Pseudolabrys taiwanensis: one gene and its partner. The protein of the gene in region 2 interacts with the protein of the main gene of each other region in a pairwise test. Links are inferred from orthologs where the notes say so. Each region holds a gene or a part of one and is shown on either strand. Other genes may lie near its edges.

Region 1 (3,309 bases), 520 kb from region 2 along the record:
AGCACCGCCTTGGGATCGATCAGGAGCTTGACGCCCTTGTCCTCGACCACCTCGTCGGTCGGCTTGATCTCGTCGGCATATTCCATGGTGTATTCCATGCCGGCGCAGCCGCCATTCTTGACGCCGACGCGCACGCCCGCGACCGGCCTGTCGGCGCGGCTCATCACGTCCTTGATACGCGCGGCGGCCGCTTCCGTCAGCCGCATCACCTGGGGTCGAGGTCTTGCAGTAGCCATTCCGCTCTCCTCTCCGACCGGGTTAAAGGCCCGGCAGATCGTCGCTCAAAGTTCAAGTAGTCACTCAAGCGTCTTCGTTAAAGCTCGGTGCCTCTCAGTACGTCGACCATAGCCCGCGCGTGGCGAACTCGACGGCGTGCCCATCCGGATCACGCACATAGATGCTGCGGCCGCCGCGCGGCCAATCAACTGTGCTCTCCACGGCGATGCCATGGTCGCTCAGGCGCTGCTCCCAGGCCGGCAGCGCATCAGCCGCCACACCGAAGGCGAAATGCAGCGGCCCGCTGCCGTCGTGCGGCGGCACCGTGCCGCCCGACAGCGTCACCGGCTTCAGCGTGCCGCCGCGGAGGAACAACAACAGCACACTCTGTCCGCCAACGTCATAGGCACGGAACCGGGTCTCATCGCCATCAAGGCGCGGCAAATCCAACACCTCTTCATAAAACCGGGCAGCCCGCTCCAGGTCGTCGACGTAGAGGCAGGTTTCCAGCACGCGATCCAGCTTCGGCATCCACGTCACCACATATTGAGCACGAGTCGGGCTTCGTCCGACATCCGGCTCGGGTCCCACGGCGGATCCCACACCACGTCGACTTTGGTTTCCTTCACGCCGGGCACGCTCGACACGGCGTTCTCGACCATGATCGGCAGTTCCTGCGCCGACGGGCAGTTGGGCGAGGTCAGCGACATATCGATCTTGACCGTGCGGTCGTCGGCGATATCGACGCGGTAGATCAGGCCGAGCTCGTAGATGTCGGCGGGGATCTCCGGGTCGAACACGGTCTTGAGCGCGCCGACGATGTTGTCGGTGAGCTGATCGAGCTCGGCCTGCGGCAGCGCCGACGACGCGGAAACCGCGGCGTTCTGGGGCGGCTTCTCGACGGCGGCCGGCGTGTCGGCGGTCTGCCGGGTGACGGTGGTCTCTTCGGTCATGCGAAGAATTCCTGCGCCTTGAGGAGCGACGCGGCGAGCACGTCGATCTCCTCCTTGGTGTTGTAGAGAGCGAACGAAGCCCGGCAGGTCGCGGTCACGCCGAAGCGGGCGAGCAACGGCATCGTGCAATGCGTGCCGGCGCGCACGGCGACGCCGGAACGGTCGATGATGGTCGCGACATCGTGCGGATGCGCGCCCTTCAGCTCGAACGAGACGATCGGCCCTTTGCCCTTGGCCTGGCCGAAGATGCGCAACGAGTTGATGGCGCCGAGCTTCTCGTGCGCATAGGCGACCAGCGCGTGCTCATGCGCGCGAATGCGCGCCTTGCCGATCGACTGGATGTAGTCGAGCGCCGCGCCGAGCCCGATCGCCTGCACGATCGCCGGGGTGCCGGCCTCGAACTTGTACGGCGGATCACCGTAGGTGACGACGTCCTGCCCCACCTCTTTGATCATCTCGCCGCCGCCGTTGAACGGCGGCATGGCGGCCAAATGCGCGTACTTGCCGTAGAGCACGCCGATGCCGGTCGGGCCGTACAGCTTATGGCCGGTCATGACGTAGAAGTCGCAGTCGAGGTCCTGCACGTCGACGTCGAGATGCACCGACCCCTGCGCGCCGTCGACCAGCACCGGAATACCGCGCGCATGCGCCGCCTTCACCACGTCCTTGACCGGGACGGCCGTGCCGAGCGCATTCGACATCTGCGTGATCGCCACCATCTTGGTGCGCGGGCCAAGCAGCTTTTCGAATTCCTCGAAGAGGAAATTGCCTTCGTCGTCGACGGGCGCCCACTTGATCACCGCGCCGTAACGCTCGCGCAGGAAATGCCAGGGGACGATATTGGAATGGTGCTCCATGATCGAGAGCACGATCTCGTCGCCTTCCTTGATACGCTCCTTGCCGAACGTATAGGCGACGAGGTTGATCGCCTCGGTGGCGTTGCGCGTGAAGATGATCTCCTCGGTGCGCGACGCATTGACGAAGGCGCGCACCTTCTCGCGCGCGCCCTCATAGGCCTCGGTCGCTTCGTTGGCGAGGAAGTGCAGGCCGCGATGCACGTTGGCGTATTCGTAGGTATAGGCCTTGGTCAGCCGGTCGAGCACGCTCTGCGGCTTCTGCGCCGAGGCGGCATTGTCGAGATAGACAAGCGGCTTGCCATAGACGGACATCGCCAGCGCCGGGAAATCGGCGCGTATCTTGGCGACGTCGTAGGAGCCGTTACTCACTGCCGGGTGCATGTCACGACTTTCCTTCGGAGCGGCCACTCACCCGTTCGTTCCCGCGCAAGCGGGAACCCACGGGCCACACGCAGAGCGTTTCGATCCGCCGCGCTGGGTCCCCGCTTTCGCGGGGACGAATGGAGCAAGGGGACCGCCTCATCGCCGCGCCTCCAGCCACTTCACCGCCGCGGCCATGAGCGCGTCACGCAAGCCTTCCTGCGCCACCTCCTCCACCGCCTCGCCGATGAAAGCCTGGATCAGCAGCGCCTCGGCCTCCTTCTCGGAGATGCCGCGCGACATCAGATAGAACTTGAGACCCAGATCGAGCGCACCGGCCGTGGCGCCGTGGCCGCAGGCCACGTCGTCGGCGAAGATCTCCAGCTCCGGCTTGTTGTCGGCTTCCGCCGTGTCGGACAAGAGAAGCGCCCGCGTCATCATCCGCGCATCGGTCTTCTGCGCGTGCGGCTCGACCACGATCTTGCCCTGGAACACGCCATGGCTCTCATCGTCGAGCACCGTCTTGAACAATTCGCGACTCTCGCAGCCGCGCGCGGCGTGACGGATCATCAGCGTCGTATCGACATGCTCCTTGCCGGCCAACAGGCTGACGCCGCGGATGGCGGCATGGCTGTTCTCGCCGGCAAAATGCACGAAGCTCTGATTGCGCACGACGCTCGAGTCGGCGGTGAACGCAAAGCCGCGGAACAGCGCGCGTGCGCCGACCTTGGCGAGCAGGCTCGCCACATGCACCGCGCGCGCCTGCGTGAGCTTGAGATAGTCGACCTGCGCCTCGTCACCGACGATCAGTTCGAGCGCGGCGTTGACTTGCGTATTGGCGCTGTCGTGATCCTCGATGATCACAACCTTTGCGCCCTTCTCCACCACGATCAGCGATCGCACGAAAGCGGCGCTCGGCGTAT
Region 2 (3,127 bases):
CTCGGCTTACGTCAGCAACAACACGGTGTCGGCGTCTGAAATTCCGAATTTGATCAATCAGGTACACGCCGCGCTCAGCCGCGTCTCCGGCAAGGCCGCCGAGGTGCCGCTCGAGCCTCTGAAGCCCGCGATTTCCCTGAAAAAGTCGATCACGCCGGAATACATCGTCTGTCTCGAGGACGGTAAGAAATTCAAGTCGCTCAAGCGTCACTTGCGCACGCAATACAACATGACGCCCGAGCAATACCGCGAGAAATGGGGTCTCAGCCCCGACTATCCGATGGTGGCGCCCAATTACGCCGCCGCGCGGTCGGAATTGGCCAAGCAGATGGGCCTCGGCCAGCAGCGCCGGCGCCGCGGCCGCTGACGATCCGGCGGCGTTCGGCCCGGCGAAGGCGGGGCGGCGGCAGGATTTTTCCGGAATTTCCGTTCGATATCAGCCGCCTGGCTTCCCGGAAAAGAATTTATCCCCAACGCGGAATCGCGCGCGATAGTCTGTAGGCAAATGGTCCTACAGAGGAGATCGCGATGACCTGCCTGGCGGTGCCGACAACGTCCTTTTTCACACGAAGCGCGGGACCACCGCCTGAATTGGCGTGCTGGCGGCGGGTGGAATTGGCGGTCGCCCTCACGATGGCGGTGCCGCTCGGCCAGATGCGTGCGGCGACCCGGTCCCCGGTGGATGCGGCCTACGCGCGGCAGATCGCGATGTATATCGGCCATGCGGTTCTGGGCCTGGGCTTCAGCGCCATCGGCCGGCTGTGCGGCCGCGATCATAAGACGGTCGCTTATGCCTGTCGCATGGTCGAGCAGCGGCGCGACGATCCGGCGGTCGATTGCATGTTGAACCTGCTGACCGATTTTTGCCGCGAGATGGCGGAGAGCTGGGCATGAGCCGCACGAAGAATGTTGCTGCGGCAAAGCTGCCGCGCTCTCCGGCGCCGGACATCGCGCGTGAGCGCGCGCAGCATCTGGCGCTGTCGCGCCGGCAGATCGCGACCGAGACCGGCCGCAGAGATGTCGTCATGGACGAAGGCGAAAGCCCGCTGGTGTGGCTGGCGCGGCGGCAAGGACGTGACGGCCGCGCCTTGATCGAGCCGCATCAATTGCAGGCCGGCGAGCGGCTGCGGCGCGACTTCACGATGGCGAACCTGATGCCGCGCACGACGTCGAATTGGAGCAGCCCCATGGCATCGTCCGGCTTCAACCCGGATGCCGCCGCAAGCGATGCGATGATCGCCGCGCGGCAGCGCGTGCATCGGGCGCTCGACGCGGTCGGGCCGGAGTTCTCCGGTTTGTTGATCGACGTGTGTTGCTTCTTAAAGAGGCTCGATGACGTCGAACGTGAGCGACAGTGGCCCGCGCGTTCCGCCAAAGTCGTGTTGCAACTCGCGCTTACGCAATTGGCGCGGCACTACGGCTATGGCGAACGCGTCAAAGGCGCAGCACGTCCGGCGCTTCGCACATGGCTGGCGGACGACGCCGCCTTCACCGGCCGCGATTAGGCGACCGTCGCGAGCGCCGCGCCGGCATCGGCGCGGATGCGCTCGACCATGGAACGCAGGCCGTTCGAGCGCTGGGGCGTGAGATTTTCTTTGAGCCCGAGCTGCTCGAACACCGCCGCGGCGTCGGTGTCGACGATCTTGCGGGCGCTCTTGCCCGAATAGAGCGCGAACAGAATGGCGATCAGCCCGCGCACGATGTGCGCGTCGCTGTCGCCCTCGAAGGTCAGCACCGGACCCTCGCCGCCGTCAGGCTTCACGTGTGTGACCAGCCACACCTGGCTGGCGCAGCCGCGCACTTTATTGGTCTCGTTATGATCCGCATCCGGCAGCGGCGGCAGCATGCGGCCAAGCTCGATGACGTACCGGTAGCGGTCGTCCCACTCGTCGAGCAGGGCAAAGTTCTCGATGATCTCGTCGATACCGGTCATGGGGCCTATATCTGTGCGCGCGGCCGTGCACCGGCCGCACGCGCTATATAGGCGCCCGCGCTCCGCGGCGCAAAATCAGGCCGACGGCCGCCCGGCGCGGGCTTCACGGCGCGGCGGCAGCGGCACCGGCGCGTGCCAGGCCGGCGCCATGTCGGCTTCCGTCAGCGTGCCCTGGCCCGGTTGCGGTTTCATCGCGGCCTTCTCGGCCGGTTGCGGTTGCTGGCTCAGCTTGCTGCTGATGAATTCGAACAATGTGCGCGCGCCGGCTTCAGCCTTGTGGCCGATCGCCACCGCAACCTTGCCGCCGACAACGCAGGCGTCCGGTTGCCGGTCGCAGAAGCCACGTGCGTCAGACACCGCGGCGCTCGCGAGCGTGACTGCCTGCACCGGATCGATCTGCGTTTCCGGCGCATCCGATTTCGATCCGAGGCTCGGCAGGAGCACGCAAACGATGCCCAGCCAGAACGCCACCCGCAGGAGGAAGAACATGACCCAATCCCTGATATCCCCGACGGCTTTCTGCCGCCTTTGAGCTAAAACCTACCAGACAGGCCTGAAAGTGTCGTTGGCTTGGCAACGACGTTTCGACGCGAATTTTCCTCAAAGTTGAAATGATCGACTTTGCCTAAAGTTTTACGCAATTCGGCGCGGCGTGCCCGATGAGCGCCGTTTTGGTTACCGTATCGGTAACGGCGCGGGCGGCGAAATCCCTTACAAATGATTGCGCGCAATAGAAATTTCACCATGCCCGGCAAATCGCGGGCATTTCGCGTCGGTGCCTGGGGTTCACGGGCCCGCGACGCCGTCACCTTAGTGTTCGCTTAAGCCGGCCGGGCCTAGCATCCCGGCTCGAAAAAGGGGCGCGTCTGTTCTCAACAAGACGTGGGACAGGGACCGTGAGTTTCCTCACGCCAGTGTGGAACTATGTCGATACGTTGGTGCACCCGGTGGCGCAGCAGGATGCGCTGACCACGGCGCGCCATCGTGCCTTCATTGCGCCGCGTCTCATCGGCAGCTTCGCCGCGCTCGCCAGCTTTCCCATTTATCTTGCGTTCCGCGGCGCGCCGAGCTTGCTCGAGGTCGCGGTGTTCGGCTGGCTGATCGCGCCGATCCTCACGGCTTATTACCTGTCGCGCACCGGCCGCTATGAGAGCGCGCATGTTCTTTCGTCCGTCGCGCTGACCGGCCTCGTCA

What was found.
Region 1: the proteins of DW352_RS10095 (region 2) and DW352_RS07610 interact in binary tests that used the Escherichia coli proteins (3 or more experiments, as listed by UniProt). The link is inferred for Pseudolabrys taiwanensis from one-to-one orthologs.

The regions. Positions count from the first base shown.
Region 1 is NZ_CP031417.1:1,583,779-1,587,087, forward strand. The notes cover bases 287-3,279. They hold DW352_RS07610 (cysteine desulfurase), read right to left. Parts: upstream 2,408-3,279; coding sequence 1,166-2,407; downstream 287-1,165. Other genes in these bases: DW352_RS07600 (VOC family protein), read right to left, coding at 331-747; DW352_RS07605 (SUF system Fe-S cluster assembly protein), read right to left, coding at 753-1,169; sufD (Fe-S cluster assembly protein SufD), read right to left, coding at 2,546-3,279. Outside these bases: Fe-S cluster assembly scaffold SufA, read right to left, coding at 1-236; more of sufD, read right to left, coding at 3,280-3,309. UniProt on the Escherichia coli protein: Cysteine desulfurases mobilize the sulfur from L-cysteine to yield L-alanine, an essential step in sulfur metabolism for biosynthesis of a variety of sulfur-containing biomolecules.
Region 2 is NZ_CP031417.1:2,107,830-2,110,956, reverse strand. What follows is about bases 218-3,028. They hold DW352_RS10095 (SufE family protein), read right to left. Parts: upstream 1,934-3,028; coding sequence 1,502-1,933; downstream 218-1,501. Other genes in these bases: DW352_RS10085 (PAS domain-containing sensor histidine kinase), read left to right, coding at 2,830-3,028; DW352_RS10090 (DUF5330 domain-containing protein), read right to left, coding at 2,009-2,422; DW352_RS10100 (DUF6456 domain-containing protein), read left to right, coding at 891-1,505; DW352_RS10105 (helix-turn-helix domain-containing protein), read left to right, coding at 634-894; DW352_RS10110 (Ros/MucR family transcriptional regulator), read left to right, coding at 218-367. Also shown: more of DW352_RS10110, read left to right, coding at 1-217; more of DW352_RS10085, read left to right, coding at 3,029-3,127. UniProt on the Escherichia coli protein: Participates in cysteine desulfuration mediated by SufS. Cysteine desulfuration mobilizes sulfur from L-cysteine to yield L-alanine and constitutes an essential step in sulfur metabolism for biosynthesis of a variety of sulfur-containing biomolecules.